DNA from 4 places in the Enterobacter sp. PL_is379 genome. Region 2 is predicted to be linked to each of the others. Evidence: predicted binding sites of a transcription regulator. Region 2 holds the regulator's gene; each other region holds the start of a gene.

Region 1 (4,117 bases), on a different contig from region 2:
GGTTCTCTTCGGTTGCGGCCTTCAGCAGGGTGTTGTTTTCGGCGCGCCAGCGGTTATAGACCGCTTCCATGTCGTCCTGCGCCTGCTGCGCGTCCAGATCGCCATAGGCCTGATAGTTGTCGGCACGCAGATACTCAATCGATAAGCGCATCACTTCGTGCATCTGGTTCCATGATTTCTGCATCTCGTCGGTCAATGCCGCCTCCTGGCCCTTAACCTGCGGCAGTTTCTGCCACTCTTTGTTATAGGCTTCGGCTTTTGCCAGCGAGTCGCCTGCGGTGCCAAGCAGCTTATTGATCGCCGCCAGGGAAGCCGGGTCACGCTGGTTTTTCAGATAGCGGATCGCCACGCGGGTGACGGTGACGCGCGTTTTCACCAGCGTGTTCACGCTGTCGCTCAGGCTTTCCTGCTGGGCATTGAGCACGCCGGAGTTCTGGAAGTTATGGCGATCGTTACTGACGGCAGAGTAGAACAACCCTCCCGTGACAACTTGCAGCAGACAGAATATGGTGAGGGCAAAGATAATACCGGTAATCACGTGCAGATTTTTCAGCATAGCGGTCGTCCGTTAGAGAAGATGCAGGGTTACTTCATTACTATCGTCGTAGAGAATGTAAACTTTAATTAACTCGCGCTTAACTAAAGGCTCCCTGAGGGAACCTGTTGTAAATCCGGATCATTTTTATGAGGAAGGTCAACATGAGCAGCATTGATAAAAGCGGGACGTACGCGCTCGGGACGCGGACGGTGAAACGGCTGGGCTACGGCGCGATGCAGCTGGCCGGGCCTGGCGTCTTTGGGCCGCCGAAGGATAAGCAGGCCGCGCTGGACGTGCTGCGCGAAGCGGTGGCGGCGGGGGTGAACCACATTGATACCAGTGATTTTTATGGTCCTCATGTCACTAACCAGCTGATCCGCGAGGCGCTTCACCCGTACCGGGACGATCTGACGCTCGTCACCAAGATTGGCGCCCGTCGCGACGACAAAGGCGCCTGGCTGCCGGCCTTTTCCGCGCAGGAACTGACGCAGGCGGTGCATGACAACCTGCGTAATCTGCAGCTGGACGTGCTGGACGTGGTGAACCTGCGGATCATGTTTAGCGCACACGGGCCGGCGGAAGGATCGATTGCTGAACCGCTTTCCACCCTGGCCGAATTACAGCAGCAGGGGCTGGTGCGGCATATTGGCCTGAGCAACGTCACGGCCACCCAGGTCGCGGAAGCGCAGAAGCTGGTGCCGGTGGTGTGCGTGCAGAACATGTACAACATTGTGAACCGGGGCGACGATGCGCTGGTGGATCTGCTCGCGCAGCAGGGGGTTGCATATGTGCCGTTCTTCCCGCTGGGCGGCTTTACGCCACTGCAATCGTCCGGGCTGAAGGCAGTTGCGGATTCACTGGGTGCCACGCCAATGCAGGTTGCGCTGGCATGGCTGCTGCAGCGTTCCCCAAATATCCTGCTGATCCCGGGCACCTCTTCCGTGGCGCATCTGCGGCAAAACCTCGCGGCGGGGGAACTGCAGCTGCCGCCTGACGCACTGGAAACATTGAATACGCTGATGGACTGATCGTCACAGGCGCAAAGCCGTAAGTATGCTTGCGGGCTTTGCGCGTTTTAAATCTTCTGATACTTCAACGCGTTTGGGTTCGCCTCCGGAAATGACCTTGATCCCTGGCCATAATCCGTAATACTGTATTTATATACAGTATCTGGCGAGAAAGGCATTATGGACACTCTCTTTTCTTATCATCCAAACCAATCTATTGAATTACCGTTGTTTGCAGAGCGTGTAGCCTGTGGCTTCCCCAGTCCGGCGCAGGACTATGTGGAAGATCGTCTCGATCTTAACCGGTTGGCAGTGAGACACCCCAGTGCGACCTATTTTATCAAGGTGAGTGGAGACTCCATGATTGGCGCGGGGATCGGTGACGGCGATCTGCTGGTGGTCGATCGTTCGTTAAATGCCGAACATGGGGACATCGTCGTGGCGTCGGTCGCCGGTGAGTTTACGGTGAAAGAGCTACAGACTCGCCCGGTTCTGAGACTTCTGCCGCATAATGCCTGCTATCAGCCGATTACCTTTCAGTCCGAAGAGGAGCTGCAGATCTTCGGCGTCGTCACCCACACGCTTAAAACGCATAAACATGTTCGCGCTGGTTGATGTGAATAGCTTCTATGCCTCCTGCGAGAAGGTATTTCGCCCCGATCTGCAGGGGAAGCCCATCGTGGTGGTGTCCAATAACGACGGCTGCATTATTTCACTGTCGCCGGAGGCAAAGCTGTTCGGCATAAAAATGGGGGAGCCCTATTTTAAATTCAAAGAGAAGGGCTATCCGTCGCGGGTTTACGTCTTTAGTTCGAACTATGCGCTGTATGCCGATCTCAGCAGTCGGGTGATGCAGACGCTGACGGATCTGGCTCCGGCCATAGAAATTTACTCGATCGACGAGGCGTTCGTGAACGTTTCAGGGATCGGTAACCGCCTTGCACTGGAAGCGTTCGGACACCAGATGCGCACGCAGGTCTATAAAAATACGGGCTTAACCGTTGGCGTCGGCATTGCCCCGACCAAAACGCTGGCGAAGCTGGCCAACTATGCGGCGAAGCGATGGGCTGGCACCGGCGGCGTGGTCGATCTCTCAGGCCGGGAGCGGCAGCGTAAACTGCTGGCAAAGGTGCCGGTAGAGGAGGTGTGGGGGGTAGGGCGGCGCATCACGAAAAAACTGAACGCAATGGGGATTACCACGGCGCTGGAGCTGGCGGAGGCCTCCTCGTGGGTCATTCGCAAACATTTCAACGTGGTACTGGAACGCACGGCGCGTGAGCTTCGCGGCGAGCCCTGCCTTGACCTGGAAGAGTACACCCCCACGAAGCAGCAAATCATCTGTAGCCGTTCGTTTGGACACCGCATTACCCAATATGAAGAGATGCATCAGGCGATTTGCGCCTACGCGGAGCGCGCCGCAGAGAAACTGCGCGGCGAGCATCAATACTGTCGTTTTATCAGCGTGTTTGTGCGCACCAGCCCGCACGCTGACAACGAAATTTATTACGGCAATCAGGCTTCTGTCACCCTGATGACGCCCACCAATGACTCGCGCGATATCATCCGCGCCGCCACGGAGGCGCTGGGGCGGATATGGCTCGACGGGTATCGCTATATGAAGGCCGGGGTCATGCTGGCGGATTTTTTCAGCAGCGGCGTCGCCCAGCTTAATTTGTTTGACGATAATCGTCTGCGCGCCAACAGCGCGGCGCTGATGGAGATGATCGACAGCGTAAATCATTCCGGCAAAGGGAAGATATGGTTCGCCGGGCAGGGGATTGAGAAACCGTGGGCAATGAAGCGAGAGATGTTGTCACCGGCCTATACGACGCGGTACGCCGATTTGCCGGTGGCGAAGTAGAGGCTCGTTGCGTTATTTCTTTTGCATCACCCAGGTTGCCGCAGCCGCCAGCACGCCGATCAGCGGCATTTCGCCCGCTCCGGCCAGGAAGTTATGGCGATCGATCTCATTGTTTTTACGGATATCCGCAAGGCGGGTAAGCGCCCCTTTTTTATCCGCAGCGCCGATCTCCTCAAACTGTTTTTCAAACCCCTGAGCGATGAGCTGAGCGGCCGCATCGGTGTTTGCGCTCTCAATCGCAATGAGGTTCGGGCCTTTTTGGAAAAAACAGTAATCCGGCATACGTGCTCCAGAAAGAGGGAATACGGTAAAAACACTCTATTCTTTGCGATTAAAAAATGCACGTGATTTACGGCGGAAACAATCAGTTTTTCTTTATTATTTCAGGCAGTAACTGCTCAATCACGCTGACGACCTTTCTGACGCGCTGCGGAATAAAGCGGGCGTCAGGATAGACGGCATAGAGGAAGCGATCGGGTAACCGCCAGTCGGGCAGCACCGATACCAGCGTGCCGGTTTGCAGCGCGCGTGTCACGAGCGGCTGCTGCATGCCGCCGATACCAATGCCGGACTCAAGCGCCTGCAGCAGCGCGTCGCTGGTGTTGGCACGGAAAACAGTATTCACGTTGACCTCGACCGTCTCCTCGTCAGACATCAGGCGCAGGGGAGCACCCAGCGGAATGCCGCTGAACCGCACGTGTGGCAGCGTCG
Region 2 (4,117 bases):
CAATGTGCGGTGGTACCAGCCCCTGATGATAGAGCACGTAGGAAAGAAGCAGGTAGTCCATATGGCTGCGGTGGCAGGGAACATAGACAATCTCATGGCCATCATGCGCCAACTGACGTACACGCTCGGCGTTATGAACGTTGATGCCCTGGTAGAGACGGTTCCAGGTAAAGCCGAGAATACGATCGGACAGGCGAATCATCTCGTAAGAGAAGTTCGCTGCAATCTCTTCCATCAGCGCAATGGCGTTCTGCTGGGCTTTCTCATGCGATATTTTCTTGCTGCGCGCTTCGTCTTCGACGGCGCGGGCAATCGCTTTGGAGGCCAGCAGCTTGTTGAACAGATCCTGACGCGCCGGGAGACGCGGCCCAACGGCAGCAAGGCGCTGGCGGGCGAAGTGCATACGCGCCACGCGCGCCAGTTTTTGCGCGATGATCTTGTCGGTGCCGTGTTCGTCCGCCATGCGACGCAGCGAAACGGAAGGGGAGAAACGCACAAAGCTGTCGCGCCCCAGCCAGGAGACCGCAAAGAACTTCTGGATGCCGTTAAGCATGCGCAGCGGCGGGTTCTCTTCACCTTTTTCACGGCCCGGACGACGACCAAACATCACCGATACCGGCACCATCTGCACATCCAGATCGGGGTTGCTGCGGTGCAGGTCGAGATAGTCATGGAACAGCTTGATGGACTCTTCTTTTGGCGTGTAGTAGGTAAACACGCGCGGTCCACCGTGAATGAACACATAGCGCGGCAGCAGCGTCCCGTCAACTTCCAGCGGTTCAAGCGGGTCAGGTAAGTCATGCGCCAGACACTGGGCGCGAAGCGTCAGTAAGTCTGCCTTCGAGTTATAAGGCAAAACGTACATAATAGGACGTGACGTATCGAGCCCCAATTCCAGCGCGGGTTCTGCTGGGATAGACTTGCTTTTTACCAGGATGCTTAATGGTAAATTAAGTAATTTGTAGTAAATTCGTGGCCAGCCGGACATAAACGATGTAAAGCCTCTGGTTAATAATGCAATTGCGGCGCAAGGATAACAGAAAGCGCGCAAAATTTCTGTTGTTACCCGTCATACTTCAGGCTGTAGCGAAACGCGCTACAGTTCCTGTTACTGACGCTTTTTTTCATAAAAGGTTCTTTTAATGGCCAATAATACCACTGGGTTAACACGTATCATCAAAGCCGCCGGCTATTCATGGAAAGGTTTCCGTGCCGCGTGGATCAACGAAGCCGCCTTTCGCCAGGAGGGCGTCGCCGCTATCATCGCGGTGATCGTCGCCTGTTACCTTGATGTTGATGCTATTACCCGCGTACTTCTTATCGGTTCCGTGCTTCTGGTGATGATAGTGGAAATTCTTAATAGCGCTATTGAGGCCGTGGTTGATCGCATTGGTTCAGATTTCCATGAACTTTCTGGCCGTGCAAAAGACATGGGCTCTGCTGCCGTGTTGCTGGCGATTATCACTGCCGCTATCACCTGGGTCACGCTGCTTTGGTCACATTTCCGATGAGCCTCGAGGAATAATTAAGTCCCTGGTTTTTTGTGCAGTTTTTGGTTCCAAAATCGCCTTTGACTGTATATACTCACAGCATAACTGTATATACACCCAGGGGGCGGAATGAAAGCGTTAACGACCAGGCAGCAAGAGGTGTTTGATCTCATCCGGGATCATATCGGCCAGACGGGTATGCCACCCACGCGTGCGGAAATCGCGCAGCGTCTGGGCTTCCGTTCTCCGAATGCTGCCGAAGAACACCTGAAAGCGCTGGCGCGTAAGGGCGTGATTGAGATTGTTTCGGGCGCGTCACGTGGTATCCGCCTGCTGGTGGAAGAAGAGACGGGCATTCCGCTGGTGGGGCGTGTTGCTGCCGGTGAGCCTTTACTGGCACAGCAGCATATTGAAGGCCATTACCAGGTCGATCCAGCCATGTTCAAACCGAGCGCTGATTTCCTGCTGCGCGTCAGCGGTATGTCGATGAAAGACATCGGTATTCTTGACGGCGATCTGCTTGCGGTGCACAAAACGCAGGATGTGCGTAACGGCCAGGTGGTGGTCGCGCGCATTGACGACGAAGTGACCGTCAAGCGTCTGAAAAAACAGGGGAACACCGTTCAGCTACTGCCTGAAAACAACGAGTTCTCCCCGATTGTGGTCGATCTGCGCGAACACAACTTCTCTATCGAAGGACTGGCGGTTGGGGTCATTCGCAACGGCGAATGGCTGTAACCTCTTCCTGACAGGCTATGGTGCCGCTGTAGCCTGCTTCATTCTCCACACCCGGTATTTTTCATGTCACTGCTGACGGCATCCGATAAGGCATTGTGGCGTCTTGCTCTGCCGATGATTTTCTCCAATATTACCGTACCCCTGCTGGGTCTGGTCGATACTGCCGTTATTGGCCATCTTGATTCGCCTGTTTATCTTGGCGGCGTGGCGATTGGTGCGACGGCAACCAGCTTCCTGTTTATGCTGCTGCTCTTTTTGCGCATGAGCACCACCGGCCTTACCGCACAGGCGTATGGCGCGAAAGATCCGCTGCGTCTGGCGCGCGCGCTGGTCCAGCCGCTGATCCTCGCGCTTGGCGCGGGTGCGTTAATCGTTTTATTGCGTGCGCCCCTGATCGACCTTGCGCTCCATGTTGTTGGCGGCAGCGAGGCGGTATTAGAGCAGGCGCGACGTTTCCTTGAAATCCGCTGGCTCAGCGCGCCCGCGTCACTGGCTAACCTGGTTCTGCTGGGGTGGCTATTGGGCGTGCAGTACGCCCGTGCACCCGTGATTTTGCTGGTGGTGGGTAACCTGCTCAATATCGTTTTGGATGTCTGGCTGGTCATGGGTCTGCATATGAACGTGCAGGGCGCGGCGCTGGCGACGGCGATTGCCGAGTACGGAACCTTTATCATTGGCCTGTGGATGGTCTGGCGCGTGCTGGCGATGCGCGGCATCTCCCTGGCGCTGCTCAAAACCGCATGGCGCGGCAATATCCGTAAGCTGCTGGCGCTTAACCGAGACATCATGCTGCGCTCGCTGCTGCTTCAGCTCTGCTTCGGAGCGCTGACGGTCTTCGGGGCTCGACTGGGGCCAGAAATCGTTGCGGTCAACGCGGTATTGATGACGCTACTGACCTTTACCGCCTACGCGCTGGACGGTTTTGCCTATGCGGTAGAAGCGCATTCCGGGCAGGCGTACGGTGCGCGCGAAAGCGGGCAGCTTCGGGACGTCTGGCGGGCAGCCTGCCGTCAGTCGGGACTGGTGGCGCTGGCGTTTGGCCTGGTTTACGCCTGCTTTGGTGAGCAGATCGTTGCATTGCTTACGTCTCTTCCTGCGCTGCGCGAGCTGGCGAGCCACTATCTCATCTGGCAAGTCGTCTTACCGGTGGTTGGCGTCTGGTGTTATCTGCTGGACGGCATGTTTATTGGTGCGACGCGCGGAGCGGAAATGCGCAACAGCATGGCTGTCGCGGCTGCAGGGTTTGGTCTGACGCTGCTGACGCTCCCCTGGCTGGGTAATCACGGTTTGTGGCTGGCCCTGGCCGTTTTCCTCTCGCTGCGAGGGTTGTCGCTGGCGTTTATCTGGCACCGCCACTGGCAAAACAATACCTGGTTCTCTTCACGTCACGATATATCGTGACGGTTAAAGATTCCGAATATGAAACCAACTGCCGAATCCTTAACTACAATAATTATCACGTCCAGCAGAAAAGAACGTAACGGACGTTACGACCCGACGCTTAACTTAAGAGGACACGATGATGAATAAAGACGAAATCGGCGGCAACTGGAAGCAGTTCAAAGGTAAAGCGAAAGAAAAGTGGGGTAAGCTGACGGATGACGATATGACCGTCATTGAAGGTAAACGCGATCAGCTTGTCGGTAAAATTCAGGAACGTTACGGCTACGCGAAAGATCAGGCGGAAAACGAAGTCAAAGACTGGGAAACCCGTAACGACTACCGCTGGTAACGTTGAATAACCCACAGGGCGGCTCTAAGCCGCCTTTTCTTTTGCCGTTAACGCGGCTTTTTCTTCACAAGAATTGAGTGGTCGTGCTGGCACGCGTCCTGATGACGACAGGCTTCCACCTCCACGCACGCGGAACAGAGCCCGTGCGCCTCAATCA
Region 3 (4,117 bases), on a different contig from region 2:
CCCTGAATAGCTTCAACGCTCATGCCTGGCTTGATGTAGTCGCTCAGGTTGTCGAGCAGCAGAACACGTTTCTGGTTGTCACGGATCTTCTTCTCAACGTCCTGGATTTCACGCTGCAGTTTGTTTTTGCGGCGGAACAGGCGGACGAATTCCAGAACATCCTGGAACGAAGGCTTGGTAGTTTCCATTTTTACACCCCTGATAATGTGAGATTCGGATTCGTTAAGGCAACCGTTGTAACAATAACCTTACTGACAGCGGCTGCGAATGACAATGAGTATATCGTTTAAAGCTATCATAACCCCAATTGCTGCTGAATCGAAGCAGCAGCGGTCACATACGCCTTTTATTTGCGCAGCGCCCGGCAAATCAGGTGCGATAACAGCTCAAGCTGCCGCGCCAGTTCCATGCTCAGCCAGACGTAGCCATGAATAGGCGTTTCCGCCACGTTATCGCTCTGGCGTTCATTGATTAACTGCTTCAGCTCCGCGACGATCTCGTTCAGTCGCTCGCTGTTGGCCAGTATCGGCTGCGGGTTCCCTTCATAGAGCGCATGAGCGATGGTCAACAGTGTTTGCTGCGTCATCTGCTGGGTCTCTTTGAGGGTCTGCGCGTTAAGCATCAACAGATGGCTGGGGCGCGTGGCCCAGTGTGCGTTGATTTGCAGCTCAAGCATGCAGACCAGATTGCGGCTTACCGTCTGGATGGCTTCAAAAATCGATTTCTGAATATGGGTTTCTTTGCTGGCGGGCGTGATCAGGCCGCGCATTTTGACCACGTCGTTAAGGATGGTCTGCAGGTGCTTTTCCAGGCGCGGGCGCTCAACCAGATTAGGGGAAAAACCGGCCTGATAGACGCGGTTAAACGCGGTGACGTAGCTGGCCATCTGAATACGCCAGTGCAGAAAAGCACGCTGCGGGCAGATACCGGTGAAGAGCATCGCCAGCAGTGAACCCAGGATGACATCCCCGCTTCGCCACAGCGCCGTGGTCATATCCCCGGCGGGCGCACCGACCACCACCGCGAGCGTAATACCGATCAGCAGCGCCTGATAAGGTTTTTTGCCCAACGCCAGCCAGCCGCACAGGAACATGGCGGCACCGCACCACGCCAGCATAACGGGAAATGAGATGAGCTCCAGCTTCAGAGCAATAAGCCCAAGGGCTGAGCCTAAAACCGTCCCACCAATTCGCTCTAAAGCGCGCGGAACAACGTTCCCCCAAAACGAGATGGGCCCCATCACCACCACCAGCGTGATCAGCGGCCACGTCCCTTCCGGAACATCCAGCAAACGCACCAGTACAAACGTCAGCACGAAAGCCAGCGCGATGCGGCACCCATGCACCACGCGGTAATGTTTGTACAACCGAATTTCAAAAGGGGTTAATGATTTGTCGGGACGCACACCCGCTCTCCAGCTACACGGCAAATCACAATTGTACTGTGTTTTCAGCCGGGTGGATCGCTCCCGGCTGAAAAACCCTTCATTTAACAGGCCTAAACCGTTTTATGCTCTACCGCGATATACATTTCGATATCCCAGTAACCGTCCGCATTGCCGTCATTGAGATAGCGCTCGAAGCAGGGTTTGAGCGCCATCTGGTACTTATTGTCCTGCAGCAGAGAATTGAAGAACTGATACCACGGCGTGGCGAAGTCGTAGTTTTCCACGCGCGCCGTCGCCACGGCATAATCCCCGGCCGCGATTTCCGTCATCATGACGCCTTCGCTATTTTCCGGGATAACGAAATCATCCGGTACCGTAACGGCCGTATCACAGCGCAGTTTTTCTGGCGGGACTTCATCCGGGTTATCGTAGTAAACCGCCACCCACTCCAGCGGCTCAATGTGACGCCCGTCGACCCACATCACCAGCTGTTCAAAGCCCTGTTTTACCGTTTGTTCCCACGGTCCGACCAAATGAAAACCGGCAATCTTACGTTTCTGTTGCTGCTTAATGCTGTAGTCCATGCTGCCTCCGCTTATTACTGTATATTTATACACTATAAAACCGGATTACTATTATCAGCAAACGAGGAGTGTTTATTATGTGAGCAGACTCGCAACCCTGCCAGTCTGCTCATCTGCCGTTAGAGCGTATGGTGCAGATAATCGCTCAGCCGAGAGAACAAGCCGCCTTTATCAACGGCTTCCAGCGTCACCAGCGGCCAGTGCGCGACCACTTTGTCGCGGTCGTAGAGCTGGATCTCCCCGACCCGCTGGTGCGCGGCGATCGGCGCTTCCAGCTCTTTTTTATCCAGTACGTATTTGGCTTTGATGTTAGGCACTTCCGCTTTCGGCAGGGCCAGCCAGAAGTCCTGGTCGGTACCCAGTTTCACCTGCTCCTTATCGCCGTACCAGATCCGCTCTGTCCCCACTTTTTTACCGCTATGCAGGATCTGCACCGTATCGAAATTCTGCTGCCCCCAGTGCAGCAGTTTCCGGGCCTGGTCTTCGCGCCCTTTCGGACTGTCCGCCCCCATCACTACCGCGATTAACCGGCGCTGGCCGTCAACGGCGGACGCAATCAGGTTAAAACCCGCCCCCGAGGTATGCCCTGTTTTCAGCCCGTCCACGTTCATGGTTTTATCCCACAGCAGGCCGTTACGGTTTTGCTGGGTGATCCCGTTCCAGGTCAGGCTCTTTTCGCTGTACATATGATAAAACTCGGGCTCACCGTGGATGATGGCGCGGGAGAGTACGGCCAGGTCATAGGCCGAGCTGTGCTGGCCCGGCGCATCCAGCCCGTGGACGGTTTCAAAATGCGTATCGCGCAGGTTCAGCTTCTGCACGTAGTCGTTCATCATCTTCACAAACTGCGGCTGACCGCCCGCCACGTGATCGGCCAGCGCCACGCAGGCGTCGTTGCCGGAGTCGACAATCAGGCCGCGGCTTAAGTCGCGCACGGAGACGCGATCGCCTTCTTTCAGGAACATCAGCGATGAACCGTCAAACACCGGGTTCCCTTTTGCCCAGGCATCGCGTCCTACGGTGACAATATCGTCCGGGGTAATGCGGTGGCTATCAATGGCCCGATCAACCACATACCCCGTCATCAGCTTGGTCAGGCTCGCCGGATTGCGTTGTTGATGTTCGTTGCCCGCCGTTAAGATCTGACCAGTCGTGTAATCCATCAGCACCCAGGAGCCAGCCTGAATGGCCGGAGGCTGCGGCGAAAAATCCAGTGGTTCGGCCGCAAAAGCAGATGAGACACTCGAAGCGAGTAAAGAAACAGCAATAAACAGACGGCGTTTCAACGGTATATCCTCAGGTCATTAAAAATCGATGACCTTTTTACGGGAGTTCTGATGTCGTTACCTGGCTTAATTGCAAAAAAATGTGACAGAACGCAGATTTTTCTCTGAAGCTGGCGCGCAAATCTGCAACGCGGAGGTGCTTTTTATTCGGTCTCGACCGCACGATCGTTTACCATAGTGACGTCATTTTTTAACAGGATGGTATTACTGGTGTCTGACTCTGCCGCTCGCCCGACTTTTTTATTTCATGACTATGAAACCTTTGGCACTCACCCGGCGCTGGACCGACCGGCGCAGTTTGCCGCCATCCGTACCGACGACGAATTCAACATCATTGGCGAGCCAGAGGTCTTTTACTGCAAGCCTGCGGATGACTACCTGCCGCAGCCCGGCGCGGTGATGGTCACCGGGATCACTCCTCAGGAAGCGCGGGAAAAAGGCGTTAACGAGGCAGAATTCGCCCGACGCATCCACGACCTGTTTACCGTCCCCAATACCTGCGTGGTCGGTTACAACAACATCCGCTTCGATGACGAAGTGACGCGCAACATCTTCTATCGTAACTTCTACGATCCCTATGCCTGGAGCTGGCAGAACCGCAATTCGCGCTGGGATTTGCTCGACATCATGCGCGCCTGTTATGCCCTGCGTCCCGAAGGCATTAACTGGCCGGAAAATGAGGAAGGGCTGACCAGCTTCCGGCTGGAACACCTGACGCGCGCCAACGGCATCGAGCACAGCAATGCTCACGACGCGATGGCCGACGTCTATGCCACCATTGCCATGGCGAAGCTGGTGAAAAGCGCGCAGCCACGACTGTTCGAGTATCTGCTGAGCCACCGCAGTAAACAGAAGTTGAC
Region 4 (4,117 bases), on a different contig from region 2:
CCCAGGAGACGGGAAATCGTAAGCCAGCGGCGGGAAATAACGCTTTGCTGTTTCAGCCAGCGTGTTAACTCTTGTTGACGGGTTTTTTCCATTGCGTACTTTGCAGGTGACGTTATTAAAAATTGGGCAGCGCAATGTTACAACGGGGAGACAATAAAGGCGACTTATCGCCGCCTTTATTTACGTTTGTTACTGACTTGTAAAGATTATTTACCTTGTTCTGCCAGTCCATCGAGGTAGCGTTCAGCGTCCAGCGCGGCCATACAGCCGGTGCCCGCAGAGGTGATCGCCTGACGGTAAATATGGTCCATCACGTCGCCGGCCGCGAACACGCCCGGGATGCTGGTCTGGGTCGCGTTACCGTGAATGCCGGACTGCACTTTGATGTAGCCATTTTCCAGCTCCAGCTGACCGTCGAAGATCGCGGTGTTCGGGCTGTGACCGATCGCCACAAACAGACCCGCCACTTCCAGCGTTTCGACGTTATCGGTGTTCTGGGTATCACGGATACGCAGACCGGCAACGCCCATCTGGTCGCCCGTCACCTCTTCCAGCGTACGGTTGGTGTGCAGCACGATGTTGCCGCTTGCCACTTTATCCATCAGACGTTTGATCAGGATCTTCTCCGCGCGGAAGGTGTCGCGACGGTGGATCAGATGCACCTCAGAGGCAATGTTCGCCAGGTAGAGCGCTTCTTCCACGGCGGTGTTGCCGCCGCCGATGACCGCGACTTTCTGATTGCGGTAGAAGAAACCGTCGCAGGTTGCGCAGGCAGAAACGCCGCGGCCTTTGAACGCTTCTTCGGATGGCAGACCGAGGTAACGGGCAGAGGCGCCGGTGGCGATGATCAGCGCATCACAGGTGTATTCGCCGCTGTCGCCCGTCAGGCGGAACGGACGGTTCTGCAGATCGACCTTATTGATGTGATCGAACAAAATTTCGGTTTCGAATTTAGCAGCATGCTCGTGCATACGCTCCATCAGCAGCGGCCCGGTCAGGTCGTTCGGGTCCCCTGGCCAGTTTTCCACTTCGGTGGTGGTGGTCAGCTGACCGCCTTTTTCCATGCCGGTGATGAGTACCGGGTGCAGGTTAGCGCGTGCAGCATAGACCGCCGCGGTATATCCCGCAGGTCCAGAACCAAGGATTAGCAGCTTACTGTGTTTGGCCGTGCCCATGAGATCCCCATTGTTGTTGGCAGACATTTGGCTGGATTGTAGGGAATTTGTTGTCGTAAAAAAAGAGCGCAGCAATTTTGATATCAATCTGTGTAATAGCCACGGACGATGAATAGCGCGCGATAACATCACGCTTTGTCCTGAAAACCGGTCGTTTGTAAGGCAATAAAATGAGGATTAATACCCTGCCGCAATGAATATCCGGCATGTTGTACTAAAAAACGATGTTTTGCTTTGACAATCCCCTGCGCTTTTGCGAAAACATTCAAGGAAGAAGAAAAAACCGTGTTAACCGTATGCCGCATAGGCATGCACGTAAATGCCATTTTTACCGGGTCAGTGAAATCTACGCATGGCGTGGACAGACGCCATACGTGATGTCGGTGACTGCCTTCGGGCAACGGTCTTCTTACCAACAGAACCCGAATCCGCATCGCGTCTAATACATAATCAGGCGATGTGATGACTAACGGGTACAGGCTCTGAACAGTGATGTGCACAGGGTCCAGGCAGGAGTAGGGAAGGAATACAGAGAGACAATAATAATGGTAGATAGCAAGAAGCGCCCTGGCAAAGATCTCGACCGTATCGATCGTAACATTCTTAATGAATTGCAAAAGGATGGGCGTATTTCCAACGTCGAGCTTTCAAAACGTGTGGGACTTTCCCCGACGCCGTGCCTTGAGCGTGTGCGTCGACTGGAAAGACAGGGTTTCATTCAGGGCTATACGGCTCTGCTGAACCCGCATTATCTGGATGCCTCACTTCTGGTATTTGTTGAGATTACTCTGAATCGTGGTGCACCGGATGTGTTTGAGCAATTTAACGCCGCTGTACAGAAACTTGAAGAAATTCAAGAGTGTCACCTGGTATCCGGTGATTTCGACTACCTGTTGAAAACCCGTGTACCTGATATGTCCGCCTACCGTAAGCTGCTGGGTGAAACCCTGCTGCGTCTGCCAGGCGTGAACGACACCCGTACCTATGTGGTGATGGAAGAGGTCAAACAGAGCAATCGTCTGGTTATTAAGACGCGCTAACACGGAACAGGTGCAAAATCAGCGTAGTTTGATTACACTCCTGTTAATCCATACAGCAACAGTGCCGGGGAGTCCCGGCACTGTTGTCCGTTTTAGCAAACAGGCAGGATATGCCTGATACCTGGAGAGCCTTTCTTGAGCCAGGAATACACTGAAGACAAAGAAGTCACACTATCGAAGCTAAGCAGCGGACGTCGTCTCCTCGAGGCTTTGCTGATTGTTATTGCCCTTTTTGCCGTCTGGCTGATGGCAGCCTTACTCAGTTTCAACCCCTCGGATCCCAGCTGGTCACAAACTGCATGGCATGAGCCTATCCATAATTTAGGCGGTGTCCCCGGTGCCTGGCTTGCGGACACGCTGTTTTTCATTTTCGGTGTGATGGCCTATACCCTTCCCGTCATTATCATTGGCGGATGCTGGTTTGCGTGGCGTCATCGTCAGAACGATGATTACATCGACTATTTCGCCGTGTCGCTGCGCCTGATTGGCGCGCTGGCGCTGATCCTCACCTCGTGCGGGCTGGCAGCGATTAATGCGGATGATATCTGGTACTTCGCCTCTGGCGGGGTGATCGGCAGTTTGTTGAGCTCTGCGCTACAGCCGATGCTGCACAGCAGCGGCGGCACGCTCGCATTGCTCTGCATCTGGGCGGCCGGGCTGACATTGTTTACCGGCTGGTCCTGGGTGAGCATTGCCGAGAAAATCGGCAGTTTTATCCTCACTATTCTGACCTTCGCCAGCAACCGTACCCGTCGTGACGATACGTGGGTTGATGAAGACGAGTACGAAGAGGAAGAGGAAGATGACGCGCCTGTGCAGCGTCGCGAGTCTCGTCGTGCGCGTATTCTGCGCGGCGCGCTGGCGCGTCGTCAGCGTGTTGCTGAGAAATTTGCCAACCCGCTTGGCCGTAAAACCGATGCGGCGCTCTTCTCCGGTAAACGCATGGATGAAGACGAGCAGGTGGCGTATCGCGCGGCGGGTGTCGCCGTCGATCCTGACGATGTGCTCTTCTCCGGCAGCCGGGCCATGCCGGGTGACTTCGACGAATACGATCCGCTGTTAAATGGCCACTCGGTTACCGAGCCGGTTGCGGCAGCAGCAGCCGCGACGACCGCTGCGCAGGCGTATGCCGCGCCGGTCGACGCTGTGATGCCATCCGCGCCGGTTTCGCCGCCGGAATCCGTTATTCAGCAGCCGCAGGTTGACTGGCAGACTGCGCCCGGTGTTCACACGCCGGAGCCCGTTATCGCGCCTGAACCTGAAAGCTACGTCCCTGTTCAGCAGGAGCAGTGGCAGCAGCCTTATCAGCCGCCGCAGCCTGCGTATGAACCGCAAAATTACCCGCACGATGAACAGCCGGTGGCCCAACCTTATCAGGAGTATGTGCCTGAACCGGTTGAACCTGTGCAGCCTTATGTTGAGCCGCAGCCTGAACCTGAAATCGTGGAAGAGGTGAAGCCCGCCCGTCCACCGCTGTACTATTTCGAAGAAGTCGAAGAGCGACGTGCGCGTGAACGCGAGCAGCTGGCGGCCTGGTACCAGCCGGTGCCTGAACCGGTGCAGGAGCCGGTGACGAAAGCGCCTTCTGTTTCCGTTCCACCGATCGACCCGACGCCTGCAGTCGCACCCGTAGCGGAAAGCGTGAAGCAGGCTACCGCGGCCGCTGCCGCAGCTGCACCTGTCTTTAGTCTGGCAACAGGGGGCGCGCCACGTCCTCAGGTGAAGGAGGGGATTGGTCCGCAACTGCCTCGCCCTAACCGCGTTCGCGTTCCAACCCGCCGAGAGCTTGCCTCTTATGGTATCAAGCTGCCTTCCCAGCGTATGGCTGAAGAGAAAGCGCGCGAGCCTGACTACGAAGATGACGCCGATGAAATGCAGCAGGACGAGCTGGCCCGCCAGTTC

The links. The regulator LexA, encoded in region 2, represses DNA repair genes until DNA is damaged. The targets are predictions, from matches to a motif close to TNCTGTATGTACATACAGNA.
Region 1: the regulator LexA is predicted to act here: its motif matches at 1,688-1,707, upstream of umuD (translesion error-prone DNA polymerase V autoproteolytic subunit).
Region 3: the regulator LexA is predicted to act here: its motif matches at 1,987-2,006, upstream of sbmC (DNA gyrase inhibitor SbmC).
Region 4: the regulator LexA is predicted to act here: its motif matches at 2,254-2,273, upstream of AC0TOY_RS23115 (DNA translocase FtsK 4TM domain-containing protein).

What each region holds. Positions count from the first base shown of each region.
Region 1 is NZ_JBVPGT010000030.1:29,961-34,077, forward strand. Features, by position in the region: gene tcp (methyl-accepting chemotaxis citrate transducer) at 1-556, opposite strand, end outside; gene AC0TOY_RS14335 (aldo/keto reductase family oxidoreductase) at 700-1,566, shown strand; gene umuD (translesion error-prone DNA polymerase V autoproteolytic subunit) at 1,726-2,160, shown strand; gene umuC (translesion error-prone DNA polymerase V subunit UmuC) at 2,144-3,406, shown strand; gene AC0TOY_RS14350 (hypothetical protein) at 3,419-3,688, opposite strand; gene AC0TOY_RS14355 (LysR family transcriptional regulator) at 3,771-4,117, opposite strand, start outside.
Region 2 is NZ_JBVPGT010000019.1:66,793-70,909, reverse strand. Features, by position in the region: gene plsB (glycerol-3-phosphate 1-O-acyltransferase PlsB) at 1-988, opposite strand, end outside; gene AC0TOY_RS02315 (diacylglycerol kinase) at 1,143-1,511, shown strand; gene lexA (transcriptional repressor LexA) at 1,620-2,228, shown strand; gene dinF (MATE family efflux transporter DinF) at 2,292-3,629, shown strand; gene AC0TOY_RS02300 (CsbD family protein) at 3,751-3,960, shown strand; gene zur (zinc uptake transcriptional repressor Zur) at 4,008-4,117, opposite strand, start outside.
Region 3 is NZ_JBVPGT010000023.1:2,493-6,609, forward strand. Features, by position in the region: gene AC0TOY_RS04825 (DUF496 family protein) at 1-188, opposite strand, end outside; gene AC0TOY_RS04830 (FUSC family protein) at 347-1,405, opposite strand; gene sbmC (DNA gyrase inhibitor SbmC) at 1,498-1,971, opposite strand; gene dacD (serine-type D-Ala-D-Ala carboxypeptidase DacD) at 2,091-3,257, opposite strand; gene sbcB (exodeoxyribonuclease I) at 3,456-4,117, shown strand, end outside.
Region 4 is NZ_JBVPGT010000033.1:371,121-375,237, forward strand. Features, by position in the region: gene cydD (heme ABC transporter permease/ATP-binding protein CydD) at 1-92, opposite strand, end outside; gene trxB (thioredoxin-disulfide reductase) at 207-1,175, opposite strand; gene lrp (leucine-responsive transcriptional regulator Lrp) at 1,721-2,215, shown strand; gene AC0TOY_RS23115 (DNA translocase FtsK 4TM domain-containing protein) at 2,351-4,117, shown strand, end outside.